DNA from 3 places in the Clostridium sp. CM039 genome. Region 1 is predicted to be linked to each of the others. Evidence: riboswitches for the same ligand, from Rfam matches in the RefSeq annotation. Region 1 holds a riboswitch; each other region holds the start of a gene.
The links. Region 1 has a riboswitch for S-adenosylmethionine ahead of metA (homoserine O-acetyltransferase MetA). Riboswitches for the same ligand answer to the same signal wherever they lie in the genome.
Positions count from the first base shown of each region.

Region 2: it holds a riboswitch for S-adenosylmethionine, as region 1 does, so the genes downstream of both, ACWJJ2_RS15460 (methionine ABC transporter ATP-binding protein) here and metA (homoserine O-acetyltransferase MetA) in region 1, are expected to answer to the same signal.
Region 3: it holds a riboswitch for S-adenosylmethionine, as region 1 does, so the genes downstream of both, ACWJJ2_RS11135 (O-acetylhomoserine aminocarboxypropyltransferase/cysteine synthase family protein) here and metA (homoserine O-acetyltransferase MetA) in region 1, are expected to answer to the same signal.

Region 1 covers NZ_CM143649.1:2,174,225-2,178,518, forward strand. Annotated here, with positions in the region: gene yjeM (glutamate/gamma-aminobutyrate family transporter YjeM) at 1-348, shown strand, start outside; gene ACWJJ2_RS10220 (MATE family efflux transporter) at 432-1,817, opposite strand; SAM riboswitch class I at 2,028-2,139, shown strand; gene metA (homoserine O-acetyltransferase MetA) at 2,252-3,169, shown strand; gene ACWJJ2_RS10230 (polysaccharide deacetylase family protein) at 3,236-4,099, opposite strand.
Region 2 covers NZ_CM143649.1:3,286,906-3,291,199, forward strand. Annotated here, with positions in the region: gene ACWJJ2_RS15455 (transglycosylase domain-containing protein) at 1-1,157, opposite strand, end outside; SAM riboswitch class I at 1,701-1,819, shown strand; SAM riboswitch class I at 1,913-2,016, shown strand; gene ACWJJ2_RS15460 (methionine ABC transporter ATP-binding protein) at 2,134-3,141, shown strand; gene ACWJJ2_RS15465 (methionine ABC transporter permease) at 3,131-3,775, shown strand; gene ACWJJ2_RS15470 (MetQ/NlpA family ABC transporter substrate-binding protein) at 3,826-4,294, shown strand, end outside.
Region 3 covers NZ_CM143649.1:2,345,121-2,349,414, forward strand. Annotated here, with positions in the region: gene ACWJJ2_RS11125 (PadR family transcriptional regulator) at 79-408, shown strand; gene ACWJJ2_RS11130 (permease prefix domain 1-containing protein) at 410-1,378, shown strand; SAM riboswitch class I at 1,453-1,563, shown strand; SAM riboswitch class I at 1,697-1,808, shown strand; gene ACWJJ2_RS11135 (O-acetylhomoserine aminocarboxypropyltransferase/cysteine synthase family protein) at 1,921-3,207, shown strand; gene ACWJJ2_RS11140 (homoserine dehydrogenase) at 3,323-4,294, shown strand, end outside.

The DNA.
Region 1 (4,294 bases):
TTTTTCGTTGTGTTAGTAGCTATGACTAATGTAGCTATGACTCTTCCATACATGTTTATAGCTTTTGCTTTTACACCATTTAAGAAAAACAAAGATATTATTAAGCCTTTTGAAATATTCAAAACTGAAAGAAGTGCACTAATATGGACAATAGTTGTTATGTTCACTGTTGGATTTGCAAACTTCTTCTCAATAATACAACCAGCACTGGAAGGAAAATTGATCATAACGCTTCAGAGTATAGGTGGCCCAGTATTCTTTGGGGCTGTTGCCTGGTTTATGTATAGCCACTATGAAAAGAAATATTTAAATAAAAATATACCCTTTGTAAATAAAAATTTTAAATAAGTCTATGCTGAATCAAAAAGATGATTTCTGTGTTGTGCACAGAAATCATTTTTTTACTTTTCACATTATATTATATAATTTTCTCAATAAATAATTTTATTATTATTCCATTTACCTGATTTAATGTAGATTATACACATTACAAGTGATGCGAATGTTGCAAGAGGAGAAGCAAATCCAATTTCATATAGAGTCATACCTACTATTTTACTTAAAACAAAAGATAACGGTATACGAATGATAAATGTAGCAATTAAACTGTGAATCATTGGAAATAACGAATTACCACAACCACTAAAAAACGAGTTCATACAAAATACAAAGCATACCAAAATGCAATCGATGCTGTATGATTTAATATATAATGCAGCTGTTTCTATGACCGCTGTATCCCTAGAAAACAATGCTGTAAGCGATGTTGGATTCCATTGTGCATATGCATAACATATTATTCCTAATATTAATGAGCATCCCGTGCCTATATACAAACATTGTTTTGCTCTTTCCTTCTTTCCTGCCCCCATATTCTGAGCTGTCATTGCTGCAATTGCTGAAGCAAATGCAATCGTTGGAAGCATTGTAAATACAATTATTTTTTCGACAACACCTACAGATGCAGAAGCAGTAAGTCCCATTACATTAATAACTGCTGTGATTATTATAAAAGAAATATTAATTAAACCATCCTGTAATGCTATTGGTAATCCTAGCTTAAATACCTTCTTTGCTTTTCCTGCTTCAATCCTAATATGACTACGATGAAACTCAAAGTTAAAACCTATCTTTTTTATATACAGCACCCCAATTATGAAGCTTATAGCTTGAGCAGCTATAGTAGCAATTGCAGCTCCTGGAGCCCCCATATGGAACCCACCCACTAATATTAAATCTACCATAATATTAGTTACGCAAGCTACCGCAATAAAGAATAATGGTGCTTTTGAATTGCCTAGCCCTCGCAGAATACCACTCAACGCATTGTACCCTATAATAAATGGAATACCACAAGAACAGATAAAAATATATTGTTTTGTGTATTTAAATGCCTCTGTTGGCGTATTCATTAAATTTGTAATAGTACCTGTCATTACCACCATAATTACAGTCAACACAGCTGCTATTATACCAAATGTACAAATGATAGTTCCAACTGACTCTGCAATATCTTTATATTTTTTTGCACCCAAATAGTTGCCAATTAAAATAGTACCTCCAGTTGTTAATCCAAGGATAACGCTTGTGATTGTCTGCATAATCTGGCTTCCTGTTGCCACAGCAGAAACTTGCGCCGAATTATCAAACTGTCCAACAACCAACAAATCAGCTGCACCATAGAGTGCTTGCAACAAGCTTGCTAATAGAAACGGAAATGCAAATTTTAAAAGCGTTGGGATAACCTTACCCTCTGTTAAAGTGTTCTCTTGTTTCATAATAACCTTTCCTTCTGTTAAAATGTTCTGTTGTGTCATAATATGTGCCTCCTAAAATAAAAAAATGCTGGATAAGGCAGTTGGCTTTATCCAACCATCTTATCCAGCATATAATTATCTATATACCCTCCGATGAACAGTAGCAATCGTAACACATATGTTCAATATTGTCAAAAATAAAACAAAGACATTTTTACCTATTGACAATTGCTTTTACGAGTAATATACTAAGCAATAACAACTGAATACAACTTATCCAGAGCGGCAGAGGGACTGGCCCGATGATGCCCGACAACCAGCATTCTTAAGTGGAGTGCAATGGTGTCAATTCCATCAGATTATAAAATCTGAAAGATAAGGACGATAGCAAATTTTATAATACAATTTTATTGTTTATTAAAGTTAATCATGCTGCTTTCCTTATAGGAAAGCAGCTTTTTTTTATAAGATGCCTAATTACAAGGAGGATGCAAATGCCAATAAAAATACCTGACAATCTTCCAGCGTTTAAAACTTTAAATAAAGAGAACATTTTTACTATTACAGAAGACTGCGCATTTCACCAAGATATTCGGCCTTTAAAAATTGTGATTTTAAACCTTATGCCAACAAAAATCGATACTGAAACACAAATTTTAAGACTTCTTGGAAACTCTCCACTACAGATTGATATAGTTCTTCTTCACCCTGCAAGCCATGCATGTAAAAATATATCGCAGGAACATTTAATTAAATTTTATAACACTTTTGAAGAAATAAAGAACTCTAGATTTGATGGAATGATAATAACTGGCGCACCAATTGAAAGTATTCCCTTTGAAGAAGTGGATTACTGGGAGGAACTTAAAAAAATTATGGAATGGAGTATTCACAATGTATACTCTACCTTGCATATTTGTTGGGGTGCTCAAGCAGGGCTTCATTATCATTACGGAGTGCAAAAACATAAACTTGATAGTAAAGTATTTGGAGTGTTTAAACATAAAATAACAAAGCAAAACGTTAAACTTTTGAGTGGATTTGACGATGAATTTTATGTTCCACATTCAAGACATACTGAAATAAGAAAAGTTGATATTGATAAGATAGATGAGCTTGAAATTTTATCAGAATCTGAGGAATCAGGCATTTACATTGTATCAGCAAAAAAGGGAAGACAAATTTTTATAACCGGGCATTCAGAGTATGATCCATTAACATTAAAAAATGAATATGACAGGGATATAGCAAACGGCTTAAATATAAATGTCCCCAAAAATTATTATCCAAAAGACGATCCATTAAAAATACCTATCGTAAAATGGAGAGGTCACTCAAGTTTGCTTTTTTTAAACTGGTTAAATTATTATGTTTATCAGGAGACACCTTACAATTTGGTGTACCTAGAATAATACATATAAAAGTTGGGCCCCTAGTAACTTAGGGACCCAACTCTAAATATTGAACTTTATTAAAATTTAATCTGTATTAGAAATACGTTTCTTAAATTCTTCCATGTCATGGAATGAACTTATATATACCCTATGTAAGGAAAGTATACCATCCTCTTTGGAAGACCATCTGCCGTCAGTACTAAAAGCCATTGTATACCCTGCTTCTCGTACAGCCTCAATTGAAGTTTTGCTGTATCCACCATAAGGGTAGGAAAAGAATTTTATTTGTTTATTTAATATTTTTTCCAAATCTTTTTTAGATTTAACTAAAGTTTCTAGTTGCTTATCCTTAGGCATCTCTTTTAAATTTTCATGCTTTACGGTATGACTCCCTATTTCCACTCCATATTTTTCCATTTCCACAAGCTGTTTCGAAGTCATATAGTTAGGACTTTTATCAATACTACCAGTAATAACAAAAATTGTTGCTTTAAAATTATACTTTTTCAAAACAGGGAACATATCCGTATAATTATCTTCATAACCATCATCAAAAGTAAGAACTATGGATTTTTCAGGTATTGGTATATCCTTAATAAGATATTCATATAAATTTGTAAGTGTAATAGTATAATAACCATTATCTTTTAAATATTTTAGTTGCTCCTCAAATCTTTTAACAGGAAGACGAATAGGATTATCTTTTTCGTAGTCAATTGAATGGTACATTAAAACTGGAACACTCTTTCCTGAAGCCTTCATAACAGCAGTCTTGTCAAAAGCGGGTATCGAAGAGGTTTGAGCGGGTTCAGCCGGTTTAATGGGTTCAACTGCAGTTGCTGGTTTAACTGGGGCAGTTTTTTTTATTGTAGCAGTCTTCGATCTTGAACACCCCGAAAGAGACATTAAAATAACGAGTGTAAATATTAAAATTATTTTTTTTCTCATAATAACCTCCTTGTATGTATTTTTTCGGAAACACATATTATTTTTTAATCTTCATCATCTAATACAAAACCCCTTAATAATAAATTCCCTGAGTATTTTGTAACCCTAATGCTAAATTGATCACCTTACATTTATTAACTTTATACCATCCAGATTATAAAATCAATCTTTTCCGGTATTTTCTTTATTTTATTA
Region 2 (4,294 bases), 1.1 Mb from region 1:
TGCTTTTCATATAAATCTGTTTTGTTATTGGTGCTTGTATATTGAGCCAAATGACTATCTACTACACTTTGTAATTTTTCTTGTTTTGCAGTATCAATAGATGTATCTATTCTATATCCTCCACTAAGAAGTTGTTTTTCTTTAGACTCATATTCATCATTATACTTAGTGAAATAAGTGTTTCTATCATTATCATTACTAAAAGAATATTTAGAAACGAAACCATTTTGCTCCATTAACTTTAAGGTTGCATTGTGAACAGCATATTGAATATCATAGCTCATAGGTTCAGGTGCTGTACGAGGTTTAATATTTAATTTAATAACTTCTGCTTTTGCTGTATCAAAATCATTTTGTGAAATTTGTTCTAAGCTTAGCATTTTATCTAAGACTAAGTCTCTCCTCTTTATAACATTGTCAAGCTGAGTCACGGGGTTATAAACAGATGGATTATTAGGTATTGAAACAAGCATAGCTATTTGAGATAAATCTAAATCCTTATTATTCTTTTGAAAGTAAAATTGTGAAGCACTTTCAATACTATAGCATCCATTGCCGAAGTTTATATTATTTACATAAAACTCTAATATTTGATCTTTTGAATATCTTTCTTCTAATTTCTTTGCTATAACAGACTCTTCCAATTTTCTCGACAAGGTTACGTCAAATGTAAGGAATACATTTCTTGCAAGTTGTTGCGTTATTGTTGAACCACCTTGTACGATAGCTCCCTTGGATTTTATATATACCCAGACAGCTCTCCTTATACCTTTATAATCTATACCACCATGTTTATAAAATCTTTGGTCTTCTATTGAAGTGACAGCTTTACCTACATAGGGATTTAAGTCTGCTTCTTTTGTGTAATAATATGTATTGGTCTTAAATTCTTTTAATAGTTTACCATTAGTATCAAAAAATTGTGTTGGTTTTCGGGTATTAAAGGAGGTTTCGTTTATGGTTTGTGCTATATTGTTAGCATCTTTTATAGTTGCCTCTATTTTAGGCCCATATTTAATATAACCATATCCTAAAGTTATCGTAGCCGATACGAAAATTATTGCAGAAAATATCAATAAACCTTTAACGATTTTTTTCCAAAGTTTCTTTTTAACCGGTGCTATTTTTATGGGTTCTACATTTTGATTATCATCCATTAATATCTCCTCCTTTTTTTATTATACAAAAAATGTCCAGGGTTAGCCCTGGATGACCACGCTTCATACATACGTAAAGGGGGGGCTTACTTGGTCGCCATAAGTATTTTCCTGTTTTTAGTCCTATATTCAATTGTTATTACTGAATTCTAATACTAGGTCACATAAAAGAGACCTTATGGGTCTCTCTTATACTATTAAAAAAGTGCTTAGTTTATGTGTGTATAATACAATTATTTTACAATTTTGTCAATAACACTAAGTTATATGATGTGATTTCTATTGATGTTAATTATTTCTTATTGGCATTTCAAACATTAGCCATACAATGTATCCTCCTAGAACAATATAATTATTACAATATATTATAACATAAATAATGTAACATGAATATTTATGTTATATATAAAGTATGAACAAAATATATATTATGATGAAACATCATTAGACAGTTGTATGATGTTTGGAGAAGGTGTATATAAAAACTTCTTTACATAGCATTCATATAGTGATATTATAAATCTAATTTAATAAATAAGTTAATTCTCATCAAGAGAGATAGAGGGACTGGCCCGATGACATCTCGGCAACCATCAGACGTATTGTCTGAATAGGTGCTAAATCCTGCGTTAATTTCATTGTAAATTAGCGGAAGATGAGAGAGGTGTCTTTGTAATTTTATACCTCTTTCATCATTATATAATGATGAAAGAGGTTTTTGTTTTTTTGAATAGATGTAAATAAAATTTAATAGTGTCTTATCAAGAGAGGTGGAGGGACTGGCCCTATGAACCCCGACAACCAGTATCATATTATGATACATGGTGTTAATTCCTGCAGCATTGCTGCAAGATAAGAATAAGTTTGGAAGTAGTGCCCAAGTTTATTCTTGGGCTCTATTTTTTTAGAGTGATGTTTAAAGAAAGGATCAAAAGGTAAAGATGAATTATAAGAAATGAAAAGGAGAAGGGATATCATGATTAAAGTTCGAGGTGTAAGTAAAAGTTTTTCAGGGGTTAAAGTGTTAAATGATGTTTCATTTACAGTGGAGGAAGGTGATATTTATGGTGTTATTGGTCACAGTGGAGCTGGTAAATCCACTTTACTTAGATGCTTTAATGGGCTTGAAACCTATGATACAGGTACCATTAATATAATGGAAAAAGGGGTGAAACAGCTAAGTTTGAAAGAACTTCGCGAGTTTAGGAAAAATGTAGGCATAATATTTCAAAGTTTTAATCTTATTAACAGTAAAAATGTTTTTGAAAACATAGCATTTCCACTAGAAATATGGGGAAACGATAAAAATTTTATTAAAAAAAGAGTAGATAGCTTAATAGAGTTAGTAGGACTTAAGGATAAAGCAAACACCAATGTAAAACAACTTAGCGGAGGGCAGAAGCAAAGAGTTGGAATTGCAAGAGCGCTTTCACTTAATCCGAAAATATTACTTTGTGATGAAGCTACCTCTGCACTAGATCCTAAAACTACAAAATCTATATTAGAGCTTTTAAGGGCTATCAATAACAAATTTAATATAACAATTATTGTAGTTACCCATCAGATGGAAGTGGTAAAAGAAATTTGTAATAAATTTATTCTTTTAGAAGGAGGGGAAATTAAAAGCCATGGCATTACCGATGAACTATTTATTAGGCCAACAAAGGAAATGCAAACACTTATGGGAGAGGAAGAATTACTGCCTAGCACGGGATATAACATTAAAATATTTTTTACAAAGGAAATTACCCAGAGTTGCCTTATAACATCAATTGCCAGGGAGTTAAATATTGATTTTTCAATAGTATGGGGCAGGCTTGAAAAATTTAGGGATAACGTAATGGGAAGTCTCATAATAAATGCAAGTAAAGAGAATAAGAAGAAGATATTAAATTATTTAGATGAAAAATCTATAGAGTGGGAGCTCATTAATTATTCTGTGCAGCTTGAGAAGCACAAGGGAGAGAGTATAAATGCTATTTAAAGATATTTTATTACCTGCACTAAAAGAAACTATATATATGGTAACATTATCCACGATTTTTACAGTTATTTTAGGGTTTATTTCAGCAGTAGGATTAATTATAACTGGACCTATTGGCCTAAGGCCAAACACTTTAATCTATAAAATCTTAAATTTAGTAATAAATGTACTTAGGTCTTTTCCGTTTATTATACTAATGATATCTATATTCCCTTTAACTAAGCTTATAGTTGGAACAACAATAGGTACTAATGCAGCTATAGTTCCTCTAACGCTTGGTGCAGCACCTTTTGCTGCAAGAATAATAGAATCTGCACTTTTAGAAGTGGATTATGGAATTGTTGAAGCAGCTAAGTCATTTGGTGCAAAAACCTATCAAATTATATTTAAGGTTATGTTAAAAGAGGCAATGCCGTCTATAGTTCTTGGAGTTACGTTAACAATAATAAACATTATAGGTTACTCAGCTATGGCTGGGACAATTGGTGGAGGGGGACTTGGAGATGTAGCCGTAAAATATGGTTACTATAGATTTAAGTCAGATATCATGATATACACTGTAATTATATTAATTGCAGTTGTGCAAGTAATTCAAGCCTTAGGAAATATATTGTACAGAAAAATGATTAAATAAGTTTTGAATTATAAAAATATTAAAAGAAAAATAAGAGGAGGAAATTAAAAATGAAAAAAATATTAAGCATATTATTAACAATAGTTGTGATTTTTACACTGAGTGGATGTGGAGCAAAAAAAGAGGCGGATGTAACTGAGAAAAAAATCATTAAAGTAGGTGCGTCACCAGTGCCTCATAAAGAAATATTAGAGGCTATAAAGCCGATTCTCGCAAAAGAGGGATATACTCTCGAAATAGTAGAATTTACTGACTATGTAACACCAAACACTGCACTAGCCGAGGGACAATTAGATGCTAATTTCTTTCAACATATTCCTTATTTGCAATCCTTTAGTAAGGAAAAGGGAGTGGACCTAGACTATACTGTAAAGGTTCATCTTGAACCTATGGGTGTGTACTCTAATAAATATAAAAAGCTAAGTGATTTAAAAGATGGAGCTAAAATAGCCATTCCAAGTGATCCTACAAATGGAGCAAGAGCACTTAGAGTGCTTGAGAAGGAAGGGCTATTAAAAC
Region 3 (4,294 bases), 170 kb from region 1:
CGTAGTAATTGTGTTATCCTTGAATTACTACGACAGACAAAGTACTACAGATGCAGTAAAAGCAAAGGAGGATATAATTTGATAAGCAGCGATGTAATTCGAGGATATAATGATACGATTATTCTTTTTATGCTTCAAGATGGCGAATCCTACGGGTATGAAATATCAAAAAACATCAGAAAATTATCAGAGGAGAAGTATGTTATGAAAGAGACCACACTCTATTCAGCATTCAACCGTCTTGAGAAGAATGGATATATCGAATCTTTCTATAAAGACGAAACCTTTGGTAAAAGACGCACATATTATAAAATCACCCCCGTAGGTTTAACCTACTATAAAGAAAAATGTGAAGAATGGAGCTTAACAAAAGAAGTTATTAATAAATTTATTAAGGAGAGGGATTAGAATGGAAACTATAAAAAATTATTTAGATAATATGTTTAAAGTCCTACCAAGAACAAATCAGACGGTCAAATTAAAAAATGATTTATTATGGAATATGGAAGAAAAATATAACGAGAATAAGAATGATGGAAAATCAGAAAATGAGGCCATTGGTATTGTAATTTCAGAATTTGGCAATATTGACGAATTAATTGATGAACTTGGCATCGAACATATGAAAAAGGGTGCGATACTTAAAACCATTACACAAGAAGAGGCCGATAACTTTATGACTACAAAAAAAGAATCTGGCTTATTGATGGGTATAGGTGTTTTTTTATGTATTGTAGCAACAGCTATATTAATATTAATTACCACTCTCATAGATGGTGGCATTATCTGTAAAGGAATTTCAAAAGATTTCAGCGATATGTTTGGCATTATTGCACTATTCTTACTGTGTGTACCTGCTGTAGCTTTATTCATTTATTCCGGTATGAAGCTAGAAAAATACAAGTATCTAAAAAGCGGTTTTGATTTACCTCTTCATGTAAAAGTAATTGTAAATCAAAAAAATAATGCTTTTGCATCAACCCATATGATATCTGTAATAACAGGTGTGTGCATATGTGTCATATCACCAGTTGCACTTTTTGTATCATCTGCTTTTGGCGACAATGCATCTAGCTACGGAGTAGTTGTTTTACTTGTGATGATTGCTATTGCCGTTTTCCTCTTTATATATTTTGGAAATATTAAGCAGAGTTTTAGTATTCTTTTACAGATTGGTGACTTTTCAAAAGAAAAAACTGAAGATAATAAACTTATTGGTGCAGTTGCTGCTATCGTATGGCCATTAGCAATCTGTATCTTCCTTGTCAGTGGATTAGTTTTTAATCTATGGCACATTAATTGGATTATATTCCCTATCGTTGGCATTTTATTTGGTATGTTCAGTGCAGCATATAGTATTATAAAAGGGCATAATTAAAATAATTTTATCTTTAAAAAAAGTATTGACAATTGTTTTTATGAGTAATATACTAAATACTAATAACTGAATACAACTTATCCAGAGTGGCAGAGGAACTGGTCCGATGAAGCCCGACAACCAGCATTCTTATTCGAATGTAGTGGTGTCAATTCCTGCAGATTGTAAAATCTGAAAGATAAGGATGTTAGCAAATTTTATGATACAATTTTATTGTTTATTAAAGTTAACTATTGCTACTTTCCTTATAGGAAAGTAGCTTTTTTTCTTTCCCAAAAATCTAAATAAATAATGTACTAAATACTAACAACTAAATATAACTTATCCAGAGCGGCAGAGGGACTGGCCCGATGATGCCCGACAACCAGCATTTTTAAAAGAAGTGCAATGGTGTCAATTCCATCAGATTGTAAAATCTGAAAGATAAGGACGATAGCAAATTTTATGATACAATTTTATTGTTTATTAAAGTTAATCATGCTGCTTTCCTTATAGGAGAGCAGCTTTTTTTTAGAAAAATAATTATAAAAGGAGAAATTAATATGAGTGAGCGAAAATTAAGTTTTGAAACATTACAGGTACATGCAGGGCAGGTTCCAGACCCTACTACAGGCTCGAGAGCAGTCCCAATTTATCAAACATCATCTTTTGTTTTTAAAAATGCAGATCATGCAGCAAATTTATTTCAATTAAAAGAAGAAGGAAATATATATTCAAGAATAATGAACCCAACTACAGACGTTTTTGAAAAAAGAGTAGCCGCTCTCGAAGGCGGAGTAGCAGGACTTGCTACAGCTTCAGGAATAGCTGCAACATTCTATGCAATACTTAATGTAGCAAATTCAGGCGATGAAATAGTAGCTGCAAGCACTCTATATGGTGGTACTTATGAACTATTTAATGTTACTCTTAGAAAACTTGGAATTAACGTAACATTTGTTGATCCAGATGATCCTGAAAATTTTAGAAAAGCTATCTCGAATAAAACAAAAGCACTTTATGCTGAAACAATGGGAAACCCAAAAATAAATGTTCTAGATATAGAGGCAGTAGCGGATATTGCTCATGAAAATAAAATACCCCTTATTATTGACAATACCTTTGCAACTCCCTTCCTTTGCCGTCCAATTGAGTATGGTGCAGATGTAATTATTCATTCAGCAACAAAGTTCATTGGAGGACATGGAACTACTATTGGTGGAATTATAGTTGATGCTGGTAAATTTGATTGGGCAGCTAGCGGTAAATTCCCTGATTTTACAACTCCGGATAAAAGCTATAATGGAATAGTATATGCTAATTTAGGTGCTCCAGCATTTGCTTTAAAAGCTAGAGTTCAACTTTTAAGAAACACCGGTGCGACGCTTAGCCCTCAAAGTGCATTTTTATTTCTTCAAGGTTTGGAATCATTATCGTTAAGAGTTGAGAGACATGTAACAAACGCTAGGAAAGTTGTTGAATTTTTGAGTAAGCATCCAAATGTTTCATGGGTAAATTATCCTGAACTTGACGGGAGCAGATACAAAGATTTAGCTAAAAAATACCTACCAAAAGGAGCAGGATCAATATTCACTTTTGGAATAAAAGGTGGCCTTGAAGCTGGAAAAAAATTTATTAATAATGTAGAATTATTTTCGCTGCTTGCAAATGTTGCAGATGCAAAATCTCTAGTAATTCACCCCTCAAGTACAACTCATGCAGAGCTTAACGCAGAGGAGCAAAAATCTGCTGGAGTTACTTCAGATTTGATAAGACTTTCAATTGGCGTTGAGGGTATCGATGACATTATATACGATTTGACGCAAGCTCTAGAAAAATCAGTTCAATAAAAAGTCAATAATTCTTTGGCAGCTGGTTTCAAAATAAGGTCTTGTTCCTAACTATATTCCTCCATCACCTTAGATGACGGAGGAATAACTTTAAAGTTTAGAAAGGAAAACTATTATGAAAAAGGTAAAAATAGCGATTTTAGGTTTTGGAAATGTTGGGACGGGTGTATGGAAAATACTTCACGAAAATAGAAAAGAAATAATGAAACGTTCAAATTATGAAATAGAAGTTGCTAAAATACTTGTAAAAGATATAAATAAAAAAAGAGATATCAAAGCACCTAATGGCCTATTAACAGATAACATTGATGATATTATAAATGATGAAAGTATAAAAATTGTGGTTGAACTTATTGGTGGATGCGATAAATCTAAAGAGTATATGATACGCGCAATGAAATCTAAAAAACATATTGTAACTGCTAATAAATTAGTTATCGCGAACTGGGGCGAAGAGTTATTTAAAACAGCGGAGAAAGAAAACGTATTGTTTTATTATGAAGCAAGTGTGGCTGGTGGAATTCCAATAATACGCGAGATTAATGAGAGCCTTACAGCCAATAGGATTGATCAGATAATTGGAATTATAAATGGAACAACTAATTACATATTAAGCAAAATGACAATGGATGGGATTAGCTTTGATGAAGCACTAAAGGAGGCGCAAGAAAAGGGTTATGCTGAAGCAGACCCAACCTCTGATGTTGATGGCTTTGACGCTGTATATAAGCTTGCAATAATGTCTTCTCTAGCATTTGGAACTAAGGTAGATCATGATTGTATTTATAGAGAAGGAATAAGAAGTATTAGTGACATAGATATAGAATATGCTAAAAAACTTGGTTATTCAATAAAACTTTTAGCAATAGCTAAAGAAGTAAATAACAAATTAGAGCTAAGAGTACATCCAACCCTAATACCTTCGAGCCACCCAATGGCAAATGTAGCCGATGCATTTAATGCTATTATGATAAAAGGAAATGCAGTTGGAGAGTTAATGCTATATGGAAAAGGCGCTGGAGCTTTTCCAACTGGAAGTGCAGTTGTAGGTGATATAATATCCATATTAAGAAATAATGTAAATCCT